Regions from separate parts of the Mesorhizobium sp. M0659 genome, predicted to be linked through region 2. Evidence: predicted binding sites of a transcription regulator. Region 2 holds the regulator's gene; the other holds the start of a gene.
What was found. Region 2 encodes PhoB, which activates phosphate uptake and scavenging genes when phosphate is short. Its sites were predicted from a motif close to TGTCATNNANCTGTCAT; they were not measured.
Positions count from the first base shown of each region.

Region 1: NKI31_RS09505 (ceramide glucosyltransferase) is a predicted target of PhoB. The motif match lies at 12,852-12,868, and genes of this name have one in related genera.

Region 1 is NZ_JAMYPY010000004.1:394,397-409,971, reverse strand. Features, by position in the region: gene NKI31_RS09560 (histone deacetylase family protein) at 79-981, shown strand; gene NKI31_RS09555 (DUF6460 domain-containing protein) at 1,049-1,312, opposite strand; tRNA gene NKI31_RS09550 (tRNA-Gly) at 1,493-1,566, shown strand; gene NKI31_RS09545 (LysR family transcriptional regulator) at 1,571-2,578, opposite strand; gene chvE (multiple monosaccharide ABC transporter substrate-binding protein) at 2,873-3,943, shown strand; gene mmsA (multiple monosaccharide ABC transporter ATP-binding protein) at 4,096-5,628, shown strand; gene mmsB (multiple monosaccharide ABC transporter permease) at 5,625-6,911, shown strand; gene araD1 (AraD1 family protein) at 7,113-8,108, shown strand; gene NKI31_RS09520 (ABC transporter substrate-binding protein) at 8,155-8,925, opposite strand; gene NKI31_RS09515 (2'-deoxycytidine 5'-triphosphate deaminase) at 9,027-10,121, opposite strand; SAM riboswitch at 10,262-10,339, shown strand; gene NKI31_RS09510 (O-succinylhomoserine sulfhydrylase) at 10,397-11,587, shown strand; gene NKI31_RS09505 (ceramide glucosyltransferase) at 11,599-12,750, opposite strand; gene apaG (Co2+/Mg2+ efflux facilitator ApaG/CorD) at 12,974-13,366, shown strand; gene NKI31_RS09495 (Hsp33 family molecular chaperone) at 13,553-14,584, opposite strand; gene argF (ornithine carbamoyltransferase) at 14,693-15,575, opposite strand, start outside.
Region 2 is NZ_JAMYPY010000003.1:367,817-383,391, forward strand. Features, by position in the region: gene NKI31_RS07215 (Crp/Fnr family transcriptional regulator) at 1-456, opposite strand, end outside; gene NKI31_RS07220 (response regulator) at 736-1,113, shown strand; gene NKI31_RS07225 (sigma-70 family RNA polymerase sigma factor) at 1,170-1,721, opposite strand; gene NKI31_RS07230 (NepR family anti-sigma factor) at 1,725-1,928, opposite strand; gene NKI31_RS07235 (response regulator) at 2,141-2,935, shown strand; gene NKI31_RS07240 (DUF1328 domain-containing protein) at 3,156-3,323, shown strand; gene NKI31_RS07245 (sensor histidine kinase) at 3,484-4,518, shown strand; gene NKI31_RS07250 (hypothetical protein) at 4,648-4,824, shown strand; gene NKI31_RS07255 (hypothetical protein) at 4,967-5,293, shown strand; gene NKI31_RS07260 (YMGG-like glycine zipper-containing protein) at 5,377-5,619, shown strand; gene NKI31_RS07265 (CHASE domain-containing protein) at 5,659-7,305, opposite strand; gene NKI31_RS07270 (ATP-binding cassette domain-containing protein) at 7,462-8,259, opposite strand; gene NKI31_RS07275 (sugar ABC transporter permease) at 8,272-9,588, opposite strand; gene xylF (D-xylose ABC transporter substrate-binding protein) at 9,733-10,773, opposite strand; gene NKI31_RS07285 (ROK family protein) at 11,040-12,275, shown strand; gene phoB (phosphate regulon transcriptional regulator PhoB) at 12,306-12,995, opposite strand; gene phoU (phosphate signaling complex protein PhoU) at 13,012-13,716, opposite strand; gene pstB (phosphate ABC transporter ATP-binding protein PstB) at 13,758-14,582, opposite strand; gene pstA (phosphate ABC transporter permease PstA) at 14,600-15,575, opposite strand, start outside.

The DNA.
Region 1 (15,575 bases), on a different contig from region 2:
TAAGCAATTCCCAAGGGGAAGCGCTACGCGCTTCTCCCGGGAAAACCGCTGCACACTTTTCCTGGAATTGCTTTAGCCATGCCCCTGCAGATCGTCCATCATCCCGACTACGATGCCGGCTTCGCCGTCAATCATCGCTTTCCGATGAGCAAATATCCGCTGCTGATGCAGGCCTTGCATATCAGGGGTCTGATCCATGCGGGGGCGCTGTCGATGCCCGAGCCGGCGCCGGCCTCCTGGCTGAAGCTCGCCCATGCGGCTGATTATGTCGACCAGGTCATCACGTGTTCAGTGCCTGAAAAGATCGAGCGCGAGATCGGCTTTCCCGTGGGACCGCGCGTTTCGCTCAGGGCGCAACTCGCCGCCGGCGGCACGGTGCTGGCGGCGCGACTGGCGCTTATCGATGGCATTGCCTGCAACAGCGCCGGCGGCAGCCACCATGCGCGGCGCGCGCAAGGCGCGGGCTTCTGCACCTTCAACGATGTTGCCGTCGCTTCGCTGGTGCTGCTAGCCGAAGACGCGGTGAAAAACATCCTGATCGTCGATCTCGATGTGCATCAGGGCGACGGCACCGCGGACATCCTGAAAGACGAGCCACGCGCGTTCACCTTTTCCATGCATGGCGAGCGCAATTATCCGGTGCGCAAGATTGCCTCCGATCTCGACGTTGCCCTGCCGGACGGCACCGGCGATGGCGCCTATCTCGAACGGCTGGGTGTCCTCCTGCCGGAGCTCTCGGCCAAGGCGCACTGGGACATCGTCTTCTACAATGCCGGTGTCGACGTGCATGCCGAGGACCGGCTCGGCCGGCTATCGCTCAGCGATGACGGCGTGCGTGCCCGCGACGCCATGGTGATCGGTCATTTCCGCGCGCTGGGCATCCCGGTCTGCGGTGTCATCGGCGGCGGCTATTCGACCGATGTCGCAGCGCTCGCGGCGCGCCACGCCATCCTGTTCGAGGTGGCGTCGGACTTTGCCTGAGTGGCCTTTGGTTTGAGCACAATCTTTTCCGAAAACCGGTTTCCACTTTTCGGGATCGTGGTCCGCTTCACTTCCGGTAGTTCGCGAGCCTGAGCAGGATGAACACCGGCACGACGATCGCGGCGCCGAGCAGGATATAGCCCAAGAAGCGATAGACCGCGTTGAAGCCGAGGTTCCAAAGATCGATGAAGAAACCCTGGATGCGGTAGAAGACGTCCATCGGCGTCCAGCCGAACGCATTCATGACCAGGCCGACCAGGAACGACACGACCAGCAGCTTGACGATCACCCTGACGGGCGAGTCACCGAGAAAGCGCGTCACTGTGGACAAGGGGCCTGCCTCCAGATTGGTGTGCCCGGATTCGGGGTACAAACCCACGAATACGCACTTGCTGCGCCCGCATCAAGGCGGGCGGACGGCGCAATCGGTCGGGTTTCCAACAGCCGTTTCCGAACAGCTGTCCAAGGGCGATTGCCCGAAGCACGCCCATCATGATATCGAGAGGCCGACGCGGGTATGATGTAATGGTAGCTTGTCAGCTTCCCAAGCTGAACGCGAGGGTTCGATTCCCTCTACCCGCTCCAGTTCCTATCCCACTTCCCGCAAGATAAAATCGTGCAGCATCTTGGCTGCCGGCGACAGCACGCGGTTCTTCACCGTGATCAGGCTGTAGGGGCGGACCTCGATGTCGAACTCGGTCTGGACGACATCGATGGCGCCGGCGAGACCGTCGGGGTTCTGGATGAATTTTGCCACCTGGATCGACACCGGGGCGATGGCGTCGGACTGCGCCACCATGACCAGTGTGAGCAGCAGCGACGAGGTGTTGAGGATGCGGTCCGGCAGGGCGATGTTGCGGTTCAGGAAATTGCTCTCCATCGCCTGGCGCAGCGGCGACCCGCCCGACTGGAACACCCAGTCGAAGGCGGCGGTGTCCTCCAGCCTCACCGCCTTCCCATTGTTTAGAGGATGGCCGTTGCTCAGCGGGTGGCCTCGGCGCACGATCAGGCAGGCCTTCTCGACGCCGATGACGCGCGATTCGAACAGGCGCGGATTGAGGTCTTCGGGGACACGGGCGATGATGAAATCATGGCGCGTGGCGATCAGTTCGCGCGCCAGCACATTCGACGTCTCGACCTGCATGGTAATCTCGATGCGCGGATAGAGGCGGCGTATCTCGCGGATCGCCGGGACCGCCAGTTCGATCGCCGGCGCCGTCACCGCGCCAAGGAACACCGAGCCGCCCTTGCCGGCCTTGAGCTCCGATATTTCGCGGTCGGCCTCGCGCATTTCGAGCAGGATCGAGCGCGCGCGCCGGGCCAGCGCCTTGCCGTAAGGGGTGAGTGTGATGCCGCGCGGCAGCCTTTCGCAGAGCTTCACCTCGAGCACCGCTTCCATCTCGGAAATCATGCGCGAGGCCGCCGGCTGCGAGATGTTCATCACCTGGGCGGCAGCACTCACCCGACCGTGATCGTCGAGTGCTGCGATCATGCGCATGTGACGCAGGCTCAAGCCGCTACGCAGAAGTGTCTCGCCATCGCCCGGCAATTCATCGTAACCGCTTGAAATTCCCTGAGGACCTCGTAAAGCCGCCATGCCTTTTCCCGCTTCCGCCACTGTTCCAGCCCGGTTTAGTCATATACCGGTTTTGGTATAGCAACCACCGAAGATCGCATTTGACAGTTATGGCAAAGGGTCACACTTTCGCGCGTCCTCAAGACTTGACGGTCGATGACGAGCAAAATCGTATCGATTTAAATCAAGACTGAGGGCCGATTGGGAGGATACCGGAGATCGATTATGACGGCGGCGGCGCTTTGGCGCATCCGCCCGACTGCGCGGCCCGCGAAGCCCCGAGGTGTCGCGTCCATCAACCAGGGAGAGTTTTACGTGAAAATCATCAAGACACTGGCCGCCGTCGCGGCCCTTGGCATCGCTGCCATGACCTACTCGGCGCACGCAGCCGACAAGGGTCTTGTCGGCGTGCTGATGCCGACCAAGACCTCGCAGCGCTGGATCAATGACGGCGATGCCGTCAAGTCCCAGCTCGAAGCTCTCGGCTACACGGTCGACCTGCAGTACGCGCAGGACGACATCCCCAACCAGCTCAGCCAGCTGGAAAACGAAATCACCAAGGGCCCGAAGGCGCTGATCATCGCTTCGATCGACGGCACCACCCTGTCGGACGCGCTGCAGAAGGCCGCTGACGCCGGCGTCGTCGTCGTCGCCTATGACCGCCTGATCAAGAAGACCGCCAATGTCGATTACTACACCACCTTCGACAATTTCGGCGTCGGCGTGATCCAGGCGAACTCGCTGGTCAAGGGTCTCAAGGAGCGCTTCCCGAACACCAAGCCGTGGAACGTCGAACTGTTCGGCGGCTCGCCGGACGACAACAACGCCTTCTTCTTCTACAACGGCGCAATCTCGGTGCTGCAGCCGCTGATCGATGACGGCTCGATCAAGATCAAGTCCGGCCAGACTGGCATGGACAAGGTCGGCACGCTGCGCTGGCTCGCCGCGACCGCCCAGGCGCGCATGGACAACCTTCTGTCGGCCAACTACTCGGACGGCAGCCGCGTCGATGGCGTTCTTTCGCCCTATGACGGCCTGTCGCGCGGCATCACCGCTTCGCTGCGCGCCGTGGGTTACGGCACCGACGCCCAGCCGTGGCCGATCGTGACCGGCCAGGACGCCGAGACCGCTTCGGTCAAGCTGATCATCACGGGCGAGCAATACTCGACCGTGTTCAAGGACACCCGCGAACTGGCCAAGGCCACCGTCGAACTCGTCGACAAGGTGCTCTCGGGCGGCAAGCCGGACGGCCTCGATGAAAAGACCTACAACAACGACGTCAAGGTCGTCCCCTCGATCCTTTTGACGCCGCATGAGGTCGACAAGTCGAACTACCAGGCACTGGTCGTCGACTCCGGCTACATCAAGGCCGACGAACTGAAGTAATCCGTTTAGAAAGACAGGGGTCCTGCGCGACGCAGGACCCCTTTCCGTTCACAAGCGACCCCGGTATTGTTTCTACCGGACTTTATTTGCGTGCATGTCGTTGTCTCAAACCGCAAGCACTTTTGAGCGACATGCAACAGGAGGAGCTTGCCCTGATGACGACGATTTTGGAGATGCGCGACATCACCAAGACCTTCCCCGGCGTGAAGGCGCTGTCGAACGTCAACCTCAGCGTCGAAGAAGGCGAGATCCACGCCGTGGTTGGCGAGAACGGCGCCGGCAAGTCGACGCTGATGAAAGTTCTGTCGGGCGTCTATCCCGCCGGCACATATGACGGCCAGATCATTTTTCAGGGTCAGGAATGCCAGTTCAAAGGTATCCATGACAGCGAACACAAGGGCATCGTCATCATCCACCAGGAGCTAGCGCTGGTGCCGATGCTGTCGATCACCGAAAATATCTTCCTCGGCAACGAAAACGCCCGATACGGCGTCATCGACTGGGATGCCAACGAGGCGCGCACCGCTGCCCTGTTGAAGAAGGTGGGCCTCAAGGAGGACCCCAAGACACTGATCACCAATATCGGCGTCGGCAAGCAGCAGCTGGTCGAGATCGCCAAGGCGCTGAGCAAGGACGTCAAGCTTTTGATCCTCGACGAGCCGACCGCGTCGCTCAGCGAGAAAGACAGCCAGGCGCTGCTCGATCTTCTGCTCGAATTCAAGCGACAAGGCATGACCTCGATCCTGATCTCGCACAAGCTCAACGAGATCAACCGGGTCGCCGACAAGGTAACCGTCATCCGTGACGGGCGCACCATCGAGACGCTGGCCAAGAAGGATATCTCCGAAGACCGCATCATCACCTCGATGGTCGGCCGTTCGCTCGACGACCGCTATCCGCCGCGCGAGCCCAAGATCGGCGAAGTCGTGTTCGAGGTGAAAAACTGGTCGGTCTATCACCCGCTCCATGCCGAGCGGCAGGTGATCAAGGGCATCGACATCAATGTGCGCAAGGGCGAGGTGGTCGGCATCGCCGGGCTGATGGGCGCCGGCCGCACCGAATTCGCCATGAGCCTGTTCGGCCGCTCCTATGGCCGCCGCATCACCGGCGAAGTGCTGCTCAAGGGCAAGCCGGTGGATGTCTCCTCGGTAAGCAAGGCGGTCCAACACGGCATCGCCTATGTCACCGAGGACCGCAAGACCTACGGCCTGAACCTCATCGACCATATCAAGCATAACATTACGCTGGCCAATCTCGACGGCGTGTCGCGCCACAGCGTAATCGACGACATGCGCGAACTTGCGGTCGCCAACGACTATCGCAAGAAGACCAATATCCGTGCGTCCAGCGTCTATCAGATGACCGGCAATCTTTCCGGCGGCAACCAGCAGAAGGTGGTGCTGTCGAAATGGTTGTTTGCCGACCCTGACGTGCTGATCCTCGACGAGCCGACACGCGGCATCGATGTCGGCGCCAAGTATGAAATCTACACGATCATCGCGCGCCTTGCCTCGGAGGGTAAGGCGATCGTGGTTATCTCGTCGGAAATGCCGGAATTGCTAGGGATTACCGACCGCATCTACGTCATGAACGAAGGGCGCATGGTGGGCGAAATGCCGGCGGCGGAAGCAAGCCAGGAAAAGATAATGCGCGCCATCGTCCGGGGAGAAGGAAAAGCAGCATGAGCACCGAAAGCGCCCCCGCCCCGCAGGGCAACGTCGCCGACGAACAGCGCCCGCGCATCGCCGTCTCGGCGCTGGCGACGAATTTGCGCGAATACGGGCTGATCATAGCGCTGATCGTCATCATGCTGTTCTTCCAGTTCACCACGTCGGGGACGTTGTTCAAGCCGGTCAATCTCAGCAATCTGGTGCAGCAGAACTCCTTCATCATCGTGATGGCGCTCGGCATGCTGCTGGTGATCGTATCGGGCTATATCGACCTCAGCGTCGGATCGGTCGCCGGTTTCATCGGCGCGCTGGCGGCAAACATGATGGTTATCTGGCAGCTCGGACCGCTGAGCAATCCGCTGGTGGTTTCGATCGTCTGCCTGGTCGCGGGTGGCCTGATCGGCGCCGCGCAAGGGTATTGGATCGCCTATCACCGGATACCGAGCTTCATTGTCACGCTGGCCGGCATGCTGATCTTCCGCGGCATTTGCCAGGCGTTGCTTGGCGGCGGCTCGTCGGTGGGTCCGCTTCCCGACGACTTCAAGATGCTCAGCTCCGGCTTCATCCCGGATGTGATCGGCCCACTGACGCTCGTCCCGCCGGTCGTGAACGCAGCCGGCAAGACCATCATGGGCAGCGGCGTGACCCTGCACATGACGACGGTCGTGCTGGGGCTGATCGCCGTGCTCGCCTATGCCTATTTCGGGGTCCGCACCCGGCGCAAACGAGAACGCCATGGTTATGAGGCCGAGCCCTTCACCCTGTTCGTCGTCAAGACGCTGGTCGCCAGCGCGCTGGCGCTGTTCCTGGTCTATGAGTTTGCCAGCTACCGCGGCCTGCCCGTGGTGCTGCTGGTCATGGGCGTGCTGATCACGCTGTTCGTCTTCGTCACCAAGCGCATGACCATCGGGAGGCGCATCTACGCCATGGGCGGCAATCCCAAGGCGGCGCAGCTGTCGGGCATCAACACCGAGCGGCTGACGCTGATGGTGTTCATCAATATGGGCGTGCTGTCGGCGCTTGGCGGCCTGATCATCGCGGCTCGTCTCGGCCAGGCGGTGCCGGCGGCGGGTCTCGGCTCGGAGCTCGATGTCATCGCCGCAGTGTTCATCGGCGGCGCCTCGGCGATGGGCGGCGTCGGCCAGGTTATCGGGGCGGTCGTCGGCGGCTTCATCATGGGCGTGATGAACAACGGCATGTCGATCATGGGCGTCAATGTCGACTGGCAGCAGGTGGTCAAAGGCCTGGTGCTGCTCGGCGCCGTGATCTTCGACGTCTACAACAAGAACAAGGCCTGACAAGCTTCAGCGAGGCAAGCAGGAGGCATACGGTCGCGGCGCAGCCGGCAAGTTGTCGGCATAAGAAGTCCCCCGAGGGATGGAGCTCGCGAGCGCAATCCGGACGAAGAGTTCAACCCGTGGCGCGGCGAGGTCCGAGCCGCGCAGGTCAAGGTTTGCCAAGGGGCAACCCGGCCAAGGCACATGAGAGAGGATTTCATCATGCTAATCTCCCAGATCCTCGACGACGCCGAGACCATCCGCGTCGTCGCCCGCAATGGCGGCGGCAAGACCAGGATCATCAACGGCGCCCGCAGCGTCTATTCGCTGGCCATGGAAGCCGCGCGCACCGGAACGGGCCTCGCCGCGCTGATCGAGCGCAAGGGGTTCGGTGAAGCGATAGACCTCGACGCCGTCTACAAGAAGGGCCGGCTGGTGTCGCCGATCAACCATCCCGATCCTGCGCATCTGCATCTGACCGGCACCGGCCTGACCCATCTCGGCTCGGCGGCGACGCGCGATTCCATGCACAAGAAGCTCAGCGATGGCGGCGAGGAGCAGCTTACCGATTCCATGAAGATGTTCCGCATGGGGCTCGAAGGCGGCAAGCCGGCCAAGGGCCAGACCGGCGTGCAGCCGGAATGGTTCTACAAGGGCAACGGCACCATGGCGGTGGCGCCGGGCGCCGCACTGATGTCGCCGGCCTTTGCGCAGGACGCCGGCGAGGAGCCGGAAATCGCCGGCATCTATGTCATCGGCGACGACGGCGCGCCGTTCCGCGTCGGCTTCACGCTGTCGAACGAGTTTTCCGATCATGTTACCGAGCGGGTGAACTATCTGTTCCTGGCACATTCCAAACTGCGCAACGCCTCGTTCGGGCCGGAAATCCTGATCGGCGACCTGCCGGCCGACGTCAGGGGCTCATCGCGAATCTATCGCGACAGCAATTTGCTGTGGGAAAAGCCGTTCCTGTCGGGCGAAGCGAACATGTCGCACACAATCGCCAATCTCGAACATCATCACTTCAAATATTCGGCCTTCCGCCAGCCGGGCGACGTGCATGTGCACATGTTCGGCACGGCGACGCTGTCCTTTGCCGACGGCATCAAGACTCAGGCTGGCGACGTGTTCGAGATCGAGGCCGGGGATTTCGGCCTGCCGCTGCGCAACCCGCTGGAGATTGAGCAGCCGGTTAAGGTGGCGGTGAAGGCGCTTTGAGAGCGTAATCTCCCTCCTTGAGGGGGGAGATTGGCAGCGCCCACCGTCAATAAATATCGAAGTCGAAATACTTGGCCTGGATCTTCTTGTAGGTGCCGTCGGCGACGATGGCGTCTATCGCCGCGTTGAGCTTGTCGCGAAGTGCCGTGTCCTCCAGGCGGACAGCGATGCCGGCTTGCGTCTCGGTGCCCTTGACGTCACCGACAAGCTTGCAGCAGCCGTCGCTCGCCTTCTTCAGCCAGTCCATCAGCACGAATTTGTCGGAGATGACGGCGTCGAGACGGCCGTTCTGCAAGTCGGTGATCGCCTCTTCCTGGGTGGGGTAGAGTTTCGCCTCGGCGCCGGCCTTGCCATAGGCGTCCTGCGCATAGTCGGCCTGGGTGGTCGAGGCCTGCGCGCCCACCGTCTTGCCGGCAAGGGCTGCCGGTTCGGTGGAAGTGAGGTCGCTGTCCTTCGGCGCCACCAGCGCCAGCGGCGTCGTGTAGTATTTGTTGGTGAAGGCGACCTGTTTCTTGCGCTCCTCGGTGATGCTCATCGAGGCGATGATGGCGTCGAACTTTTTCGCCTGCAGCGCCGGGATGATGCCGTCCCAGTCCTGGGTGACGATCTCGCACTCGACCTTCATCTGCGCACACAGCGCATTGGCAATGTCGATGTCGAAGCCCTCGATCTTGCCGTCCGCGGTGATGGTGTTGAAGGGCGGATAGGCGCCCTCGGTGCCGATCTTCAATTTCTCCTGCGCCTCAGCCAGCGAGCCGGCCGATATCACCAGCATGGCAGCGCTCGCTGCCGATATGATCCATCTTGAAATCTGCATTTCGGTTCCCCTTGCGCGCCGTTCTCTTGCCGGCCACCGAAAGGCAGCCAAGCATGGTGAGGCAGCGCAGGCAAGTATTTTGCCTGACGGTGATCGAAGGTTCAGCCGGCGGGGCGGAAATGCTTGGAGAGCTTGAGGCCTTGCGCCTGGTAATTCGAGCCGAGGTCGGTGCCGTAAAGCGCCTGCGGCCGCTTCAGCATGTGTTCGTAGACCAGCCGGCCGACGATCTGGCCGTGGTCGAGGATGAACGGCACTTCGTGGCTGCGCACTTCGAGCACCGCCCGGCTGCCGGTGCCGCCTGAGGCCGAATGGCCGAAGCCCGGATCGAAGAAGCCGGCATAGTGAACACGGAATTCGCCAACCAGCGGATCGAAGGGCGTCATCTCGGCGGCGTAGAGCGGCGGCACGTGCACGGCTTCGCGGCTGACCAGGATGTAGAACTCGTCCGGGTCGAGCACCAGTTCGCCGGCGCCGCTCTTATAGAGCGGCTCCCAGAAATCGACGGCATCCTGGGCGGCGCGCTTGTCGACATCGACCAAGCCGGTGTGATGCTTGCCGCGATAGCCGACCAGGCCGTTCTGGTCGCCGTCAAGATCGATCGACAGCGCAATGCCGCCGCCGGAAATGTTGGGCGGCTCGGTCGCCACCAGCATCTCGGCGCGGTGCAATTCGTTCAGCTCTGCCTCCGACAACAGCGCGTTGCCGGTGCGAAAGCGGATCTGCGACAGTCTCGATCCAGCGCGTACGACGATCGGGAAGGTGCGCGGACTGACTTCAAGATAAAGCGGCCCGTGATAGCCGGCGGCGATCTTGTCGAACTCATGGCCGCGATCGGTCATCACCCGGGTGAAGATGTCGAGCCGGCCTGTCGAGCTCTTCGGGTTGGCCGAGGCCGACACGTTTGCGGGCAACGCCAGGCTTTCGAGCAGCGGCACGATGTAGACGCAGCCGGTTTCCAGCACCGCGCCCTCGGCGAGACTGAATTCGTGCAATTTCAGCCGGTGAAGCTTGTCGGCCACCAGATGATCGGGACCCGGCAGGAAGGAGGCGCGCACGCGAAAAGCCTTGTCGCCGAGCCTGAGATCGAGGCTCGCCGGCTGCACCTGGTCGACATCGAGCGCGCGCGGCGACTCCAGCGCTCCGGACTGAAACAGCGCGGAAATGTCCTGATCGGGAAGAATGCCTGTCTGCCGCAAAAGGCTGGCTCCGCTCCAAGGTCGGTCTCTTTGTGGCAGGTTCTTGCCGCAAAACCGCTGGATATTATTGCGGAACCTGCCTGGTACAAACCTCTTAATGAAGCCGGCAATTGACGCAAGCGCAGGTGAGGTCTAAAGGGTCGTTATCCCGTGGTGATTTGGCCGGTCGGCTTGCAGCCACGTTAAACAAGTCGCTAAAGGACCGTCAGGCCGCAAGGCCATATGGACCGGTTGCGACTTTCGCGGCCGGTTTTTTTGTGTCTGGAACAAAAGCGATGAGCACCAAGAAGCGTAACTGGAAGCCTCAGACCGCACTCGTGCACGGGGGAACGCTGCGTTCCCAGTTCGGCGAGACGTCAGAAGCGATGTATCTCACTCAAGGCTATGTCTACGAGACGGCGCAGGCTGCCGAGGCCCGTTTCAAGGGCGAGGAGCCGGGCTTCATCTATTCGCGCTATGCCAACCCTACCGTCGACATGTTCGAAAAGCGCATGTGCGCGCTGGAGGGTGCCGAAGATGCCCGCGCCACGGCGTCGGGCATGGCTGCGGTGACGGCAGCGCTGCTGTGCAGCGCCAAGGCCGGCGACCATATCGTTGCGGCGCGCGCGCTGTTCGGCTCCTGCCGCTGGGTGGTCGAGACGCTGGCGCCGAAATACGGCATCGAGGCAACGCTGGTCGACGGCACCGACATCGTCAACTGGGAAAAGGCGGTGCGGCCGAACACGAAACTGTTCTTCCTGGAAAGCCCGACCAATCCGACGCTGGAAGTGGTCGACATCGCAGCGGTGGCGGCGCTAGCCACCTCGATCGGCGCCAGGCTGATCGTCGACAATGTCTTTGCCACGCCCTTGCAGCAGAAGCCCTTGCAGCTCGGCGGCCATATCGTCGTCTACTCCGCGACCAAGCACATTGACGGCCAGGGACGCTGTCTTGGCGGCATCATCCTGTCGGACAAGAAATGGATCGACGAGAATTTGCACGACTATTTCCGCCACACCGGCCCGAGCCTGTCGCCGTTCAACGCATGGACGCTGCTCAAGGGCCTGGAGACGCTGCCGGTTCGGGTGCGCCAGCAGACGGGAAGCGCGGCCAAGATCGCGGATTTCCTGGCAGGACGGCCGGAAATCGCCCGCGTCATCTATCCCGGCCGCGCCGACCACCCGCAGGCCGACATCGTCAAGAAGCAGATGATGGGCGGATCGACGCTGATCTGCCTCGACGTCAAGGGCGGCAAGCAGGCGGCCTTCGCCTTGCAGAACGCGCTCGACATCGTGCTGATCTCCAACAATCTCGGCGACGCCAAGAGCCTGATCACCCATCCGGCGACCACCACGCACAAGAACCTCAGCGACGAAGCTCGCGCCGAGCTTGGCATCGGGCCGGGAACGCTCAGGCTGTCGGTCGGTCTTGAGGATACGGACGATCTGCTGGAGGACGTTGCGCAGGCGCTGAAGGCAGCCGGGTAGGCCGCGAGGCGTCACGCTCCCGACGAAACCTCTTCCAGTTCGGCCGTCTTGGTGCCGATGGTCATAGTGTTGCCGCGCCAGTCGACGGCGCCGCTCAGCCAGCCGCGCGCCCAGATGGCGGGAAGCATCACGTCGCGGACCATCATCGCCGGGACCATGCGCAGCGACAGGCGCCAGCCCTTGGCCGCAGCCAGCGCGCATTCGGGAATGTAGGCAGCCGCCAGTACGGCAAGCGCCGTGCCCGGCAGGCTGATGCCGGCACTTGCTGCCGCCACCAGCGCCAACGCCAACGGCACGGCGACGCCGGTCAGGATCTCGGGCGCGAAAAACAGCGGGAAAGTGACGCGGCGCAACCGCGCCCAGCGCGCCTGACGCGACCAGATGTCGACAAGTCGGCGCTGCCCCAGTGGTTGCTCGAAAGGCGAGGCAACGAGATCGACGCGCAGGCCCAGTCCGTTGACCAGCTTGGTTGCAGCAGCATCCTCGGCGATCTCGGCGGCCAGCGCGCGGATACCGCCATTGGTATCGAGCATCGGCTTGTTCCACAGCATGCTCTTGCCCTGGGCAAAGCCGAGGCCAAGCGCCTCGCCGGCATATTGCCAGCGCGCCTGCAGCGTGTTGAGGAACGCACATTCGACCTCGGCCCAGAAGCCATCCGGCCGCGAGCCGATCGGCGTCGAGCAGATAAGCCCGGTATTGGTCCGCCAGGCCGCCATCAGGTGCTGGACGTAATCCCTAGGCATCAGCACGTTGGAATCCGCCAGAATAACCCAATGATTGCGCGCCGCTTCCCAGCCCTTGACGCAGTTGTTGAGCTTCGGGTTGCTGCTGACGCGGTCGTCGCCGATCAGCAGCCGGGCCGGCACGTTGGGAAACAGGACGATCGCCCTGTTTATCAGTTTGACGACGGGATCGTCGGCGTGAGCGACGCAGAAGATCAGTTCGTAGCGCGGCCAGTCGAGCGAGAAGGCTCGCTGCAGCGTCTCTTGTGTGAACGGCTCCACGCCGCGCGACGGCACGACGATCGAGACCGGCGGCTGCTCGTTGGACGGCGGAGGGATGAGACGGCGCGCTTTCAGCTTCGACGATGCAAGCAGGATGCTGGCGAGATTGGAAAGAAGCAAAGCGGAGGAAGCGAAGGCGGCTGTGAGAGCTGGTTCCATCGAGATCTGGTCACTCCGGAAAGGCCGCTCGCGGCTGCTTTGTCAGTCGACAGATGGGCGTTGAGTCGCCGGCAAGGTTTTGCGCACACCAACATTGTCATGTGTCACTTAAATGACATTGTTTGTCGGCACCTGCGCTTTGAGGCTGGCAGGACATGCCGCTCTGCGCGTATCAAACCGCATGGCGCGACAAATGTTCCTTGCCGCGCAACCGGAGCAGCCCATGTATCGCGCCGTCACGCGCAACATCGAAGTGCAGGTCAGACCGTTCTACCTGGAGGACCGCTCGGACCCGGCGGAGAACCGTTATGTCTGGGGCTACCAGGTGACGATCGACAACCAGTCGGACGATTTCGTGCAGCTTATGTCGCGTTACTGGCACATCACCGACGGCAGCGGCCGGGTCGAGGAAGTGCGTGGCGCCGGCGTGGTCGGCGACCAGCCTGAGCTCAATCCCGGCGACAGCTATCAATACACGTCAGGCTGCCCGCTCTCGACGCCGTCCGGCTTCATGGTCGGCCACTACACCATGCGCAACAAAAAGGGCGAGACGTTCGACGTCGCTATTCCGGCGTTTTCGCTGGATCTGCCGGGGACCCGACGGACGGTGAATTAGGGGTTTTCTCCCCGTCACTATACGGGGAGAAATGCCCGGCAGGGCAATGAGGGGCAGCGCCAGACTCATGAGGTTATCTTCCACGCACATGACCTAGGCTATGCGCGGCCATTCACCAAAGTTCGCGCTGCCCCTCATCCGCCCTTCGGGTACCTTCTCCCCGTGAACGGGGAGAAGGAAGAGATGCTACTGAGCTGCAAACTCCGCCGGGTCGAAGTCGTACTGCTTCGAGCAGAACTCGCAGGCGACGTGGATGCCGCCATCTTCGGTGCTGTCCTTGATCTCCTGCGCGGAAAACCCCTCGAGGATGCCGCGTATCTTGTCCCTTGAGCAGGAACATTGGTCGGCGACCGGCACGCCGCCGAAGACGCGCACGCCATGTTCGTGGAACAGCCTGTAGAGCAGCCGCTCGGCGCCGATGGTCGGGTCGATCAGCTCGGTCGGCTCGATGGTGCCGAGCAGCGCCACCAGCTCGCGCCACGAATTGTCGGCCGGCTCCTGCGTCACGTCACGCGGATCGCCGTCGCCGCCCGAAATGTCGGGCACGCGCATGCGCTCGGGCGACTGCGGCAGGAACTGCGCCAGGATACCGCCGGCGCGCCACTGCTCGCGCGCACCGCCGGGGCCGGGCGTCAGCAGCTTGGCCACCGACAGCCTGAGGTCGGTCGGGATCTGCTCCGACTGGCGGAAATAGGTGCGCGCGGCGTCTTCCAGCGTCTCGCCGTCGAGCTGGACGATGCCCTGATAGCGCTGCGTGTGTGCGCCCTGGTCGATGGTCAGCGCCAAAACGCCGCTGCCCAGCAGCGTCTGCTGCGAGGCCTGGCCTGCGGCCACCAGGGCCTCCAGCCGGTCGGCGTCGAAACGCGCATAGGCGCGCAATGCCGAAGGCGTGGAGAAATCCGCGACCAGCATGTCGACCGGCCCGTCGGTGCGGGTCTGCAGGATGAACTTGCCTTCGAATTTGAGCGAGGTGCCGAGCAGCACCGTCAGCACACAGGCTTCCGCGAGCAGGCGGGCGACCGGCTCGGGATAGTCGTGACGGTTGAGGATGGCGTCGAGCATCGGCCCGAGTTGCACGGTGCGGCCGCGCACGTCGAGCGGGCCGACCTCGAAGGGTACGACATGATCGTCGCCGGCATAGCCGAACTCGCCGAGTTTGGGGTGATGTTCAGTCACTTGATGCGTTTCCAACATGACAAAGCTCCAGGGCGCGGCCATGCGGCCCGGAGGGGTGCATGCGTCCAAACGCGCTTGATTTGCGTGATGCGGCGCAAATAGGCATCACGCCGCCCCGGATCAAGCGCTTGGAGATCAAGCGCCTGGAGATCAAGCGCCCAGACACCAGGCCAAAACCGCCTTCTGGGCGTGAAGCCGGTTCTCGGCTTCGTCGAAGACCACCGAATGCGGACCGTCGATGACCTCGTCGGTCACTTCCTCGCCGCGGTGCGCCGGCAGGCAGTGCATGAACAGGGCGTCGGACTTGGCCCTCGCCATCAGCGCCGCATTGACCTGATAGGGCGAGAAGACATTATGGCCGCGGGCGCGGTGTTCCTGGCCCATCGACACCCAGCAGTCGGTGACGATGCAGTCGGCCTGGTCGACGGCCTCTTCGGGCGAGCGGGTGAAGTGCAGCTTGCCGCCATTGGTCTTCGACCAGTCGATGTGCTTCTGCGCCGGCTCGCTGCCTTCCGGCACTGCGACGTTCAGGTTGAAGCGGAACCGCGCCGAGGCCTCGAGCAGCGAATGCAGCACGTTGTTGCCGTCGCCGGTCCAGGCGATGGTCTTGCCGGCAACCGGACCGCGATGCTCCTCGAAGGTCATGATGTCGGCCATCAGCTGACAGGGATGGGTGTCGTCGGTCAGCCCGTTGATGACCGGAATCGTGGCATTCTCGGTCAGCTCGAGCAGCCGCTCATGCGACGTGGTGCGGATCATGATGGCGTCGACATAGCGCGACAGCACCTTGGCGGTGTCGGCAATGGTCTCGGAGCGGCCGAGCTGCATTTCGGTGCCGGTCAGCATGATGGTCTCGCCGCCGAGCTGTCGCATGCCAACGTCGAAGGACACGCGCGTGCGCGTCGACGGCTTGTCGAAGATCATGGCCAGCACCTTGCCTTCGAGCGGTTTGGTCCGTTCGCCGGCCTTGAGGCGCGCCTTGCGCACCACCGCATCGTCCAGCATCAGGCGCAGATCGCCTTCGGAAACGGCG
Region 2 (15,575 bases):
CTCGTCCAGCATGCGCTCCTCGCGCGACGCCAGCCAGGTAATGTCGTAAGCAAGGCCCGGATGGTTGCGGTAGAGCTCGTGCAGGTTTTCACGCTCGAAGACGCACAACAGCATGGGCGACAGCGCCTCGACCGAGTGCTGCATTTCGCCCATCAGGCTGCCCTGCAGCCCGATAAGATCGCCGGGCATGGAGTAGTTCAGGATCTGGCGCCTGCCGTCCGACAATAGTTTGTAGCGGAAGGCCCAGCCCGAAAGCACGGTGTAGAGATGAGCACTTTGGCTGCCTTCGACCAGCACTGTGGCGCCCTTGTCGACGGCCAGTTCGCCCTTCTTGAACATGCTGACATAGGCAAGCTCCTGCTTCTCGAATTCCCGGAACACCGGCAATGCCCGAAGCGGGCAGATCTCGCATGGGTACTGACGGCTGGAAAACGAACGACCATTCTGGCCAGACATTTCGATCCCTCTTTCGAAAGTCTCTTGCCAGAGACTGAGTGCTACGCCTTTGCAAGGCCGCGGTTCCGCTGCCGATGGCATGTCTTTTTTAAATGACAGGATGGCAAATAGCGATCATGACTCGCTACACTCGACTGAGGCGAATTCGAAGCTCGCTTGTGGAGTAGAGCCGGTGGGCGAACTTTTCGGATTAAGGCCTGACCGATCCCCCAAGGTCCGCGATGCGGTTGACTGGAGTCACTGTACCCGATGCTGCAAGAATTGAGGAGAGATTGCCAAGTGCCGCCATTGCTTGAGGGATTGCGAATTCTTGTCTTGGAGGATGAATTCCTGATCGCCATGGATGTCGAGCAGCTTTGCCGCGACCATGGCGCGAGCGACGTAGTGATTGCCCGCGCTCTGGCCGAGATCGATGAGCAGAAGGTCGTTGGCGAGTTCGACGCCGCTATCGTGGACCTCATGCTGGGCGGAACGTCTACACTCGATTTCGCCTCGCGGCTGCGCCAATCGGGCCTGCCGTTTGTCTTTGCCTCCGGCTATTCGGACCCGGATGAGATCAAAGTGTCTTTTCCCGGCATCCGCCTGGTCACCAAGCCTTATTCGGGGACCGATCTCGTCGAGGCTCTGGCGGCGGCCTGCGGACGCGCGCCAGTCTGAGATATCTTCGATGCGTATGTGTAGAGAGCCCAGGCCCGCAAACGGGGCCTCCGCCGTCAGGCAGCGTTTGAACCCGTCACCTGGGACGAGATCGCGTCCGGCCCGTATTCGTCTTCGCCGGAGATTTTGAGGATCTCCTGCAACCGCGTGCGGGCCCGGCTGACCCGGCTCTTGATCGTTCCGACCGCACAGCCGCAGATTTCGGCGGCCTCTTCATAGGAAAAGCCTGAAGCGCCGATGAGGATGATGGCTTCGCGCTGGTCCTCGGGGAGTTGCTCGAGCGCGCCGCGGAAATCCTTGAGGTCAAGCTGGCCGTGCTGAGCCGGATGAACGGCAAGCCTGGCCGTCATGATGCCGTCGCTGTCCTGCACCTCGCGGCCGCGCTTGCGCATCTGGGAATAGAACTCGTTGCGCAGGATGGTGAACAGCCATGCCTTGAGATTGGTGCCGGGCTGAAAGCTCTCATGCTTGTCCCAAGCCTTGACCAGCGTCTCCTGCACCAGATCGTCGGCCTTGTCGGCATTCTGCGTCAGCGACACGGCAAAAGCCCGCAGGCTCGGGATCGAGCCGAGCAGGTCGGTCTTGAACCCTTGTGAGACAGCTGCCATGCCTCAGTCCTTCTTCTGTGCGGGTTCGGCCTTTTCCAGTTGGCTGAGCAACTGGGCAAAGCGATCCGGCACATTGTCCGAGACCAGCTCGTCATAATACTGTTTGAGTTTACGGCCAATTTCCGAATTCGCCCCGAGCGGGTCGCCGGAATTGGCCCGGCGCCTGTCAGCGGCGCCAGCCAGCGTTTCTTTATTCATGTCCTTCATTTCGCCCTTAAATCCAGCGCCCCGAGCCGCCCCATTACACAACGCAAAGCGGCCCCCTCGTCTGGTTGCCCATCGCACCACAAACGTCGCCCGTGCAGTTTCGTTCCACAAGTGTCGGAACTTTTTCGCAAAACCCGCGTTTGGGTGTTGGGGCTTGCAATCAGCTTGACCTGCAATCTATGCAATCACGTCATCTGAGGGAGACGTCTACCATGAGCCTTTCCGCAACCATCGCTCCGCACCTGCCGTTCCTGCGCCGCTTTTCACGCGCCGTATCCGGATCGCAGGAGAGTGGCGATGCGCTGGTAGCCGCGATGCTCGAAGCCATCATCGCCGACGTCGACATCTTCCCGCAAGCGTCAAGCGACCGCATCGCGCTCTACAAGGTATTCGCCAAACTGTTCACCTCCATTGCCATCCGCGTTCCGCAGGAGCAGGCGCAATCGGCATGGGAGCAGCGCGCCGCCGCCAATCTGAACGCCATTGCGCCACGGCCACGCCAGGCTTTCCTGCTGGTCGCGGTCGAAGGCTTCGGTGAAGACGAGGCAGCTGAAATTCTCGATGTCGACGCCAAGGAATTCTCCGAACTGCTTGCCCAGGCGAGCAACGAGATCTCTCGCCAGGTGGCGACCGATGTGCTGATCATCGAGGACGAGCCGCTGATCGCCATGGACATCGAGGAAATGGTCGAGAGCCTCGGCCACCACGTGGTCGGAACCGCGCGCACCCATACCGAGGCGGTGGCGATGTTCGGCAAGACAAGGCCGAAGATGGTGCTGGCCGACATTCAGCTTGCCGATGGCAGCTCGGGTATCGATGCGGTCAACGAAATCCTGTCGTCGACTTCGGTGCCGGTAATCTTCATCACCGCCTTCCCCGAACGTCTGCTGACCGGCGAGCGGCCTGAACCGGCCTTCCTCGTCACCAAGCCGTTCAATCCCGACATGGTCAAGGCGCTGATCAGCCAAGCGCTGTTCTTCGACCGGCAGGCCAAGGCCGCCGCGTGAAGTAGGGCCTTCAATCCCCAACTTTTCGCCGCCTCGCAGCGTTGGCGGCACTGGCGATCGCCTAACCCGGCGATCGGCGGCTGCCCGTCGCGCCGTATGGCGCTCACGCGCGCGAATCAATTCGCGTCCGGGCCTCTTCCAAAGACCTTCTTTTTCGGCAAATGGTGGAACAAACAGCAATCACTCACGTTCTTGATCCAGTATCGGAAGGAGACAGATCATGCTCTACTGGGCGCTCGTATTTCTCGTCGTGGCGATCATCGCCGGCGCGCTTGGTTTCGGCGGCATCGCCGGTACCTCGGCCGGTATCGCGCAAATATTGTTCTTCATCTTTCTCGCCTTCCTCGTCATCTCGCTTCTGGCCGGCCTGTTCAGACGGGCATCGTAGGAGCGGGCGAACACTGGAAGCCGCACCCCTCAAACGGTTTCCAGCCACCGCCGGGCGATGTCCTCCAACGGGACATCGTCCGGCGGACCTTTTCTGGGGACCTACTCAGGAACTGAGTCCAAGTGAATCGTTCGGTCCTGATCAGGTGGACAGGTGATTGATGCGTTCCATTGGCGGAGGCGAGAGCGGACAGGGCGACGAGGTGATCGCACTGCACCCGGCTGAAAGCGGAATGCAGCTTGGCCGGGCCTTGCTTCACGCTCTGCACAATGCCGGCATTTCCGTCCTCTATCAGGATCGTGAATTGAAGACTGTATGGGCCCGCAACATGCGTGCGCCGTGGGTTTCCGACACAGCCGACAGCAACGGCGCGTTGCCACCGGCGCAAGCTGAGCAAATCGCCGCCGCCAAAAGCAATGTGATCGCTTCCGGCAATCCGGAACGCCTTGAACTGAGTGTTCCCACCGGTGATGGCATGCGCTGGTTCCAGGTATGGGTCGATGCCGATCGGGGCAATCGCGGCGACGTGCAGGGCGTCGTCACCACGATGGTGGAAACCACCGAGCAGAAACGCCGCGAACAGACGCTGAAGACGCTGTTGCGCGAAGTCAGCCACCGCTCCAAGAACCTGTTGGCCATCATCCAAAGTATTGCCACCCAGACCGGCCGCTATTCCGAGACACCCGACGATTTCCTGAAGCGCTTTCGCGGCCGCCTGCAGTCACTGGCTTCCTCCCAGGATCTGGTAACGTCGTCGAACTGGCGGGGTGCAGCACTTCGCGAGCTTATCCGCGGCCAGGTCGTTCGCTACGGCGCCGATCCCGCGCAGAGCCTGCGCTTCAATGGCGTCAACCCCTACCTCAATCCCAACGCGGCCATTCATATTGGACTGGCAATGCACGAACTCGCCGTCAATTCATTCAGCTACGGCGCCCTGGCGCGGCCGGACGGCTTTGTCGAGGTAACCGCCGATCTGTCGAACGTCGCAGAGGCCGCAGACAAGCCGGCTTTGTCGCTGACCTGGGTCGAGGCCATTGTCGCCAATGATAACAGGCGCACCGAGAAACGCTTCGGCAGCGTTGCCCTCGAACGTGTCGTGCCGGCATCGCTGAACGGCACGGCGACGCTGGAGATCACCAGTGACCGCCTCGAATATCGCCTCGTCGTTCCGCACGGCAATTTCGAAACCGAATGAGCGGCGGGATTCCTTAACCGGCTGTTCACCATAAAATCCGATGCTGTGGTTCCCAGAGATTGCTGGATCTTGACCGATTCAACCGATGTTTCGGCCGCAGCCTGCAACGCGAGTATGGGAGGAATGATCATGACGGTTGCCGATATGAACAGGCTGGAGCAGGCCGCCCGGGTGTCGATGAGCGGCTTTCAGGATCCTGACGCTTCAGCCTCGCCTTTGCAGCACGCCTGGCATCCCTTGCTTCGCGTCGCCGCTGTCGCGCTCGTCGCCGCTGTTGTGCTGATCGTGGCGTCGCAATTGGTCTGAGCCAGATGCTCAGGTTCACGCTGCTCCCAAGCAGCCTGGCTCAGAAACTGTCCAGCTCGTAGCCGACCAATTATTAACGCCCCTTTCGGCACAGGAACTTTGACGGCTGTGGACCGTTCTTATGGCGAGAGGACGTGTCGCCGTGGAACACATCGCCGCTTTGCTTCTGGTAATTGGCTGTTCGAACAACATGACCGAATGCCGTGAACTGCCGGTGCCGGTCAGTGTTTTCGAAACCGCCGAAGCATGCACGGCAGAACGTCCATTCGCTGCCGGCGACGTGCAGGGTCAGGCCGAGCACGTCGTTGCCAAATGTCTTACGGTCGACCCCGCGCTGGAAGATGATTACGACCAGATCGTCTGGAACGTGCGCCCGGACGGCACCCTCGACGCGTCTTTGCAGATTTCCAGTGTCGTGGTCGCGTCGAACGCCACGCGCCGCGAAAAAGACTCTCTTAGCCAACAATAAGATCGAGCGGGCAAAGGCTGCTGTTTCGTGCTAAATAGCGGCTGGAGCTTACTAAAGTGAGGACAAAAGTGAGGAGAGATTCTATGCGGAAATTGATTATTGCCATGGTTGCGGTGGTCGCCGTCAGCGGCTGCAGCACGACCGAGCAGGATGTCGGTGTCGGCGCCGGTGTCGGTGCTTTGGCCGGCGGACTGATCGGCGGCGGCAAGGGTGCGCTGATCGGCGCAGCCGTTGGCGCCGGTTCCGGCCTGCTGGTGCGCAACCTGCGCAACGGCTATTGCCAGTATCGCGACAATCGCGGCCGGCTCTACACCGCTCGCTGCTGATCCGCTTCAAAAGCGTCAGACAATCGCGACGGAGACCGGTCAGCCGGTCTCCGTTTGTTTGACTGCATCAGGCTGCGGGATCCTGATTTCCACCGTAAGCCCATCGATGCGAAAATCTCGGGCAATCGTGCCGCGCAATTCGCGCGTGACATTGAGGTCGATCAGCTTGGTGCCGAAGCCGGTCTTCGCCGGCGCTTCGAGTTCCTTCTGCCCGGCCTCGCGCCAGTTCAGAACCAGCATCCGCTCGGACCCGCGCCCCTCGAACGACCAGTCGACCTTGAGCGCACCCACGGAATTGCCGGCCTCGCCATATTTCAGCGCATTCGTCGCCAGTTCGTGAAAGGTCAGGCCAAGCGCCTGCGTCGTCCTCTCGTCGAGCAGCACCTGAGGCCCTGACAATATCCCTTCCGGAAGCTCCTTGCCGAACACCTGGCCGAGCTCGATGCGCAGCAGGTCGCCAAGATCGGCCTTCTGCCAGCGCGAACGCGTCAGCATATCCTGGGAAGCCGCCATTGCCTGCAGGCGGGCTGAGAAGGAAGTTGAGAACTCCTTCACGTCGGTTGCTTGCGCTGCCGTCTGGCGCGCAATCGCCAGCACCCGCGTGATCGAATTCTTGATCCGATGCTTCATCTCCTGCAGCATCAAATCCTTTTCGAGCAGGCTTTTTTCCGTCGTTTCATGCAGCAGCGACTTGGCGTCGTAGGCGCGCTCCTGGTAGCGCGCCACCAACGCGATGGCCCCGGCCAGAAGCAGGCCGAACAGCCCGAGCATGACCGGAATGGCGCGCGAGGACGGTTGCGAAAATGCACTTGTCGGCCGAAACAGCACCGTCCACGGCCGACCGGCGACGATGATCTTGCGCGTCACCAACAGCCTGTCGCCAAAGCTCGCAACCGGCGGCGTTTCCGACTGGAACAGAAGATTGTCGGCGTCGGCCGTGCCGTCATAGACCGCGGTGTTGACCGGCAGCAAAGGCGTGCGGCTGAGCGCGGTCTGGAACAGGTCGCGGGCGCGGAAGGCCGCGTAGAGAAGGCCTGATGTCGATGATCTGGACGCATTGATACCATCCGGCGCGGTTTCGACATTGAGCCTGACGAAGACCAGGAAACCGGTAAAGGTCTGCGCCGCGCCAGTGTCCTGGCCGAGCTGGACCAGACCGCTTGCGTGCTGTGCGTCATCGGCCATCGCTTTTTCGATCGCCTCGCGCCGCACCGGCTCGGTGAACATGTCGTAGCCGATGGTGGATTCGTTGGCAGGGTCGAGCGGCTCGAACAGCACGACGGGCGTGCGCCATGGCTGTGTCGTGTCCGGATAGACCGTGTGGGCGGCGCCGCGGTCGCGCAACATGTCGCGCTCGACCGCCGCTTCGTCACCGGTCTTGGCCAGCCTGAGATAGCCGATGCCGCGCAGGCCGGCGAAATTGTTATCGACATCGAGGGCGCTGAAGAAGGCCTTGAATTCGCTACCTGAAATCTCGCCATTGCGGGCGTCGAACAGCGCCTGCGTCGAGCGCAGCAGTGACAGATGCAGATCGATACGGCTTTCGATGCGGTTGAGCGCGTCGTCGGCCGTCGCCTCGAACTTGATGCGCGCCGCTTCCTGGGTCGCGAAATAGGCGAAGCCCGCCATCGTCAGGCTGATCAGTGCAACGGCAATGAAGGCAAGGATCGGGAAAAACTTCTTCAACGCAGGCCCATGGACGGTTCGGGACCTTTATGGGCAAGTCGCCGCGGCAAGACAATGGCGCGGCCAAGCCATAATGACAGCTGGCATATCATGCATATTTAGCCGGCTTATCGATCTCGAGCATCAGTGAACATGACAGCTGACGATAGCGTGGTCTCAGGCCGCGATCTTCAGCGCACCCGGACCGGGAATGGCGCCGGGCGGGCACTTTCCCAGGATGATCATGCCGAGCACTTCGTCCTGCGTCACATCGGTGGTGAGCGCGGTGCCGACGACCTGGCCGTTCTTCATTACGCAGACCCGGTCGGCAAGCTCGAACACGTCGTGAATGTCGTGGCTGATCAGGAAAATGCCGATGCCGTCGGCCTTGAGCTGCTTTACCAGTTCGCCGACCTGCGCCGTCTCCTGCGGCCCAAGCGCGGCCGTCGGTTCGTCCATGATCAGGATGCGGGCGTTGAACAGGATGGCGCGTGCGATCGCCACCGACTGGCGCTGGCCGCCCGATAGCTTGATCACGGGCTCCTTGAAGCGCTGGAAGCGCGGATTGAGCCGGCCCATCACCTTGCGCGCCTCGGCCTCCATGGCGACATCGTCGAGTGTCCCCCACGCGGTCATCAGTTCGCGGCCGAGGAAGAGGTTGGCGGCAGCGTCGACATTGTCGGCCAGCGCAAGCGTCTGGTAGATCGTTTCGATGCCGTATTTCTTGGCGTCGCGCGGATTGGAGATCGAGGCCTCCTGGCCGTTGACCAAGATCTGGCCGGCATCGCGCTTGTAGGCGCCCGACAGGATCTTGATCAGCGTCGACTTACCGGCGCCGTTGTGGCCAAGCAGCGCCACCACTTCGCCCGGGAAAAGATCGATGGACGCATCGTCGACGGCGCGAATGCCACCGAACGCGATCGAGATGTTGCGCATGTCGATCAGTGGCGTACCGGTGGGAGCAGTTTTTTCCATAATCGTTCCTCCCTAGACGCGCTTGCGGTAGACGGTGTCGAGCCAGACAGCGATGACCAGGACAGCGCCAACGACAATGCTCTGCAGCGGCGAGTCGATGCCGAGCAGCACCATGCCGGATTGCAGCGACTGCATCAGTAGCGCGCCGAGCATGGCGCCCATCACCGTTCCGGCGCCGCCCGCGAGCGACGTGCCGCCGATGACAGCGGCCGCGATCACCAAAAGCTCGTCCAGTGTGCCCAGCGCATTGGTTGACGCATTGAGACGGGCCGACGAGATCGCCGCGCTGATTGCAGCCAGCACACCCATGATCATGAACACCTTCATGGTCACCCAGCGCGTGTTGATGCCGGCGAGTTCCGCTGCCTCCGGATTGCCCCCGATGGCGAAGACATAGCGGCCGAAACGCGTGCGCTTGGTGATGAACGTCATGATGATGCCGACAATCACCGCCATTAGCACCGGTATGGCGATGCCATGCGCGATGAACAGCCCGCCTTCGGGAACGGTGATGCCGTTCTGCTGTGCGTACTGGCGCACGATGCCGATCGGCCATGGATAGGAATTGGCGATCCACACGGCGCCGAGGATGGCCGCGCAAGTGACCACGCCAAGCAAGGTCTCGGCCCAGACGGGGCGCAGTGGAAAGCTGAAGCGCTTGCGCTGTGAGCGACCGTTGAGCAGCGCGAAGGCGACCGCCGCGCAGGCGACGATGCCGACGATCCAACTGGCAGCGGCGCCAATCGAGCCGCGTGGTCCGCCGCCCATCAGCTGGAAGGTGGCGTCGAGTGGCGCGACCGTGCGCCCGCTGGTGATGAGCCATGCCATGCCACGCCAGACCAGCAGGCCACCAAGCGTCACGATGAAGGCCGGAACCTGCATATAGGCGATGATGAAGCCCTGGAACGCGCCGATCAGCAGACCAAGCACCACGCCGGCGGCAAGCGCGACGACCCAGAGCCAGGGGTTTCCAAGCTGGAAGCCGATGACGCGAATCAGGAATTCGGCCTGTGCCACGCCCATGATCATGCCGATCACGCCTTCGACGGAGCCCACCGAAAGGTCGATGTTGCGCATGACGATGACCAGTACCATGCCGGTCGCCATGATCGCGACCGAGGACGTCTGCACCGACAGGTTCCAAAGATTGCGCGGCGTCAGGAAAAGCCCACCCGACAGGATATGTATGCCGACCCAGATGACCAGCAGCGCGCCGACCATGCCGAGCATGCGCGTGTCGAGCTCGGTCGCTTTCAGGAACCGGGCGACCGCGCCGAGTTCAGACGCTCGTGCCGTATCGGCCTGCGGATTTGAGGTCGTGTCGGTCATGATGTCCTCCAGCGGCTTGCCGTCTGGCGCGGATGCCGGACCACAGCCTAGAAGTTTGCCGCCGATGGCGGAAACACACAATTCTCGTAGAGAAAACGCCGCGGTTTCACCGCCGGGGCGCCTCATTTCTTCAAGTCGTCGAGATCAGTTGCAAGCCGCGACGCTGCCGGCGGCGACGCCCGTGCAGACTTCGTCCTTCTTGATCCAGCCGGCGTCGATGACGACGTTGAGGTTGTCCTTGGTGATCGCGACGGGGGTCAGGAACAGCGACTTGACGGTGTTGCCGCCAGGCGTGGTGAAGTCCTTGGCGCCGGCAATGTCGCCCGTCTTCTTGCCATCGGCAAGCTGCGAGGCGATCTCGGCGGCGTTCTTGCCGAGTTCGCGCGCGTCCTTCCACACCGACACCGTCTGCGTGCCGAGCGCGATGCGGTTCAGAGCGGCATGGTCGCCGTCCTGGCCCGAGACCGGAACCGTTCCGGCAAGGCCCTGCGCCGTCAGCGCGGCGACAACGCCGCCGGCGGTGCCGTCATTGGCCGCAACCACGGCATCGACCTTGTTGTCATTGGCGGTCAGGAACTGTTCCATGTTCTTCTGGGCGTTGGCCGGCAGCCAGCCATCGGTATAGGCCTCGCCGACATTCTTGATCTTGCCCGAGTCGATGGCTTCCTTGAGCACTTCCATCGAGCCCGAGAACAGGAAATCGGCATTCGGATCCGAGCCCGAGCCCTTGATGAAGACATAGTTGCCTTCGGGCTTCGCCTTGAACACTTCGCGGGCCTGCATGCGGCCGACTTCCTTGTTGTCGAAGGTCAGGTAGAAGACGTCCTTGTTCTCGATCAGGCGATCATAGCCGACGACCGGAATGCCTTCGTCCAGCGCCTTCTGCACCGCCGGGCCGATGGCCGAGGCGTCCTGCGCCAAGATGATCAGCGAGTTGGCGCCCTGCGAGATCAGGCTTTCGACGTCGGTCAGCTGCTTGCCGGGATTGGACTGCGCGTCGGCCGAAATGTACTTGTCGCCGGCGGCTTCGATCGCCGTTTTCATCGCCGCCTCGTCGGTCTTCCAGCGCTCTTCCTGGAAGTTCGACCACGACACGCCGATGACCTTGTCCTTCGCCTGCGCGACCGACATCAGCGCCAGCGACATGGCGACACCCGCCAGCATGGCGGCTGCAAATCTGTTCATTATAACCCTCCCTGCGCCGCCCACGGCGCGACAAAACCGGCCCGAAGGCCTGCACAAAGAGGCTCCATTTTTTCGAGCCTCGAAAAAATACTGGTTCAATGATAAGGCACTGTCAACATCGATTATGATGGATTCTGATGGCGTTGCCGAATTTTTTCGAGCTCCGCAATAAACAATGACAGGGCTGCCGGCGTCTGCCAATATTTGGCTGGTGCCGTCGAACGCCTTCACTATCATGAGGCGCGAGGAGGCCGGGAGGAAAACAAATGTCGGTTGGGATCCGCCACGACGATCTGCGCCGTCGCAACCGTGCGATGGTGATTTCGGCCGTGCGCCGGGCCGGCCAGCCGTCGCGGACCGAGATTGCGGCGACCACCGGCCTCAGCCATTCGACGATATCGGCAATCTCGTCTGATCTAATTCAAGAAGGCATCCTGATTGAAGGCAAGCCTGGCGAGACCGGCTCGCTGAAACGCGGCCGGCCGCAGGTCGGCCTTGGCCTCAACCCGGAAGCGGCGGCGGTCATGACCGTGGTGCTGTCGCTGAACTTCCTCTCCGTCACCGTCATCGACTATGCCGGCCAGGTGGTCGCGGAAGAACAGCGCCGGCTCGACACGCTGACCATGCCGCGCGACGAGCTGATCGGCGAATGCGTAGCAATCGTCGGGCGGCGTCTCGCGGACCCGGACCTCGATGTCCAGAGCATCGCCCGCATTGCCATGGGCATCCAGGGCATCACCGATTCGCAGGCGCGGGCCATGCTGTGGTCGCCAATCACGCCACTGACCGACATTGCCTTCGCCGACATGTTGGAAGCGGAATTCGGCATTCCTGCCACCATGGAGAACGACTGCAATATGATGGCGGTGGCCCTGCAATGGCGCCAGCCCGAGCGCTACTGCGACAATTTCATCGCGATCCTCTTGTCGCACGGCATCGGCATGGGGCTGGTGCTGAAAGGCGAACTGTTCACCGGCACCCATTCCTCGGGCGGCGAGTTCGGCCACATGATCCACCGTCCGGGCGGCGCGCTCTGCCGCTGCGGGCGGCGCGGCTGCGTCGAGGCCTATGCCGGAAACTACGCCATCTGGCGCAGCGCCAAAATGATGAGCGAAGATGCCGAGCCGGTCGATATCGGCGACGCTGATATGCGCGCACTCGCCGCGCGCGCCCGCGAAACCGATGGCCCGGAGCGCGAAGCCTATCGCAAGGCCGGTGAGGCGCTCGGCTTCGGCCTCGGCAGCCTGTTTGCGCTGATCGACCCGGCGCCTGTCGCCATGGTTGGCGTCAGCGCCGCCGCCTTCGACCTGATCGAGCCGGCATTGCGCGAAGCGATCGCCCAGACCGCCGGCGGCCAGCACTCGAAGTCGATCTCCTTCGACACCGAGCCCAACGAGCTGCCGCTGATCCGCGAAGGCTGTGCCATGCGCGCGCTCGGCTTCGTCGATCAGGAGATTTTCGCGCCGGGCATTCAGGCCAAATCCGGCAAGCATGTCGCCTGAATGGCCGGCAACGGCGCGACGCGCAGCATCCTAGTCTTCCCTGATCGCGTAGCCGGCGCCGCGAATGGTACGGATGACATCCGGCATGCGGCCGTTGTTGACCGCTTTGCGTAAGCGCCCGACATGGACGTCGACGGTTCGCTCGTCGATGTAGATCGTCTCGCCCCAGACATTGTCGAGCAGCTGGCTGCGCGAGAACACGCGGCCGGGATGGCGCATCATGAATTCGAGCAGCCGGAACTCGGTCGGTCCGAGCCTGATCTCGCTCTTCTTGCGGTAGACACGGTGCGACTCGCGGTCGAGCACGATGTCGCCGACCTTGAGCACGCTGGACAGCACTTCCGGCTTGGCCCGGCGCAGCAGCGCCTTCACGCGCGCCATGAACTCCGGCGTCGAGAATGGCTTGACCAGATAGTCGTCGGCACCGGTGGACAGGCCGCGCACGCGATCGCTTTCCTCACCGCGCGCGGTCAGCATGATGATCGGCAGCCGCTCGGTTTCGGGCCGCACTCTAAGCCGCCGGCAGAGCTCGATGCCGGAAACAGCGGGCACCATCCAGTCGAGCACCAGGAGATCGGGCACGTTTTCCTGCAGGCGGATCTCGGCCTCGTCGCCGCGTGTCACCACCTCGACGTGATAGCCTTCGGATTCGAGGTTGTAGCGGAGGAGCACGCCTAGCGGCTCCTCGTCCTCCACGACCATGATGCGTGGCGCGATCATAGGCAGTTCACCCTCATCAGGCCGGCGTGGCCATCGCCGTCTCGTCCTGCTTCGGACGATTGGCGGGCAATTGCTGGCCGGTCAGCACATAATACGCATTTTCGGCGATGTTGGTGACATGATCGCCGATGCGCTCAAGATTCTTGGCGCAGAACAAGAGATGCGTGCAGGCGGTGATGTTGCGAGGGTCTTCCATCATGTAGGTCAAGAGCTCACGAAACACGGACGTGTATTTGACGTCGATGCGCTCGTCGTCATTCCTGAGTTTTGCAAGCGCTGCCGCATCGGTGGCGGCATATTCCTCGACGACGCCTTGCACCTGGATCAGCACCAGTTGCGCCATGGCATCGATGGAGTGCGAGAGGTCGCGCGGCGTGACGCTCAAGCCCACGGTGCCGACGCGTTTGGCGATGTTCTTGGCGAGGTCGCCGATGCGCTCGAGGTCGCCCGCCATGCGGATCGAGCCGACCACGGCGCGCAGATCGTTGGCCATCGGCTGGCGCTTGGCGATCAGCGTGATGGCGCGGTCGTCCAGTTCGCGCTGGCGCGCATCCATGATGGCGTCGTCGGAAACGACACGCTGTGCCAGCGCATTGTCCGAATTGAGCAGCGCCCTGGTCGAGCCGCTGACCATCGAGCCTGCCAGATCGCCCATGTCACGGATCAGCTTGCTGATCTGCCCGAGCTCTTCATCGAAGGAGGCGACGGTATGTTCACCCATGATCTTGGTCCTCGTGCCTGAAAATTCACCCGCCGGACGGCTCAGCCGAAGCGGCCGGTAATGTAGTCCTGGGTGCGCTTGTGGTCGGGGTTGGTGAACATCTTGTCGGTGGCGCCCTCCTCGACGAGATAGCCGAGATGGAACATCGCTGTACGCTGCGACACGCGCGCCGCCTGCTGCATCGAGTGGGTGACGATGACGATCGTGTAGTTCTGGCGCAGTTCGTCGATCAGCTCCTCGACACGGGCGGTGGCGATCGGATCGAGCGCCGAGCAGGGCTCGTCCATCAGGATCACCTCCGGCGACACGGCGATGGCGCGCGCGATGCACAGGCGCTGCTGCTGGCCGCCGGACAGGCCGGTGCCGGGCTCCTGCAGGCGGTCCTTGACCTCGTTCCAGATCGCAGCCTTCTTCAGGCTCTGCTCGACGATCTGGTCCATGTCGGACTTGCGCTTGGCCAGCCCATGGATGCGCGGGCCGTAGGCGACGTTCTCGTAGATCGACTTCGGGAACGGGTTGGGTTTCTGGAACACCATGCCGACGCGGGCGCGCAGTTCGACGACATCGATGTTCTTGTCGTAGATGTCGTCTTCATCGAGCGTGATCTTGCCGGTCACCCGCGCCGAATCGATGGTGTCGTTCATGCGGTTGAGGCAGCGCAGGAAGGTCGACTTGCCGCAGCCGGACGGGCCGATCAGCGCCGTCACCTGGTTCTGGCGGACGTCGAGATTGACGTCGAACAACGCCTGCTTCTCGCCGTAGAAGACGCCGACCTTGTCGCCGCGCATCTTGATGACTTCGTTCGACTTGGCGTTCATTTTGTCGCCCACTGCATTCTCAAGGGACTGTTCGGTCATGATGTTCATACCAAATTGCCTTTTTTCTACCAGCGCCGCTCGAACCGGCGCCGGAGCACGATCGCGGTGATGTTCATGGCCATGAGGAAGACGAGCAGGATGATGATGGCGCCGGACATGCGCTCGACAAAAGCGCGCTCAGCCTCGTTTGCCCACATATAGATCTGAACCGGCAGCGCGGTCGCCGGATCGAAAGGCGTCGTCGGATAATCGGCGACGAAAGCGACCATGCCGATCAAGAGCAGCGGTGCTGTCTCGCCGAGCGCACGCGCCAGGCCGATGATGGTGCCGGTAAGGATGCCTGGGGCGGCAAGCGGCAGGATGTGATGGAACACCATCTGCATCTTGGAGGCGCCGAGACCTAGGGCCGCCGAGCGGATCGACGGCGGCACCGCGGCGAGGGCGGCGCGCGTGGCGATGATTATGGTCGGCAATGTCATCAAGGTCAGCACCAGGCCGCCGACGAAGGAAGCCGAGCGCGGCATGCCGAGGAAGTTGATGAACACGGCAAGGCCAAGCAGACCGAAGACGATCGACGGCACAGCCGCCAGATTGTTGATGTTGACTTCGATCAGGTCGGTGAAGCGGTTCTTCTTGGCGAACTCCTCCAGATAGATGGAGGCGGCGACGCCGATCGGCAGCGCCAGCAAAAGCACGATCACCATCATGTAGAACGAACCGATGATGGCCACGCCCATGCCCGACGTTTCGGGCCGGCTGGAGGCGCCATAGCTGAACAGGCCGGTGTTGAAATGCTCGGCCATCGCGCCATCGGCTTTGAGCTTGTTCATCCAGTCGATCTGCTGGTTGGATACCTTGCGGCGCGCTTCATCGACGCCGAGGTCGATCTGGCCCTTGAAGGCCGAGTCGAGGTTCGCGGCAGCCAGGATGTCGACGTCACGCGTCCTGCCGATCACCGACGGATCGGCGGAGACGATGTCGCGCAGCTGGACGCGGGCGCCTTCCGACAGGAAGCCCTTGAGCTTCAGCATCATCGGCTTG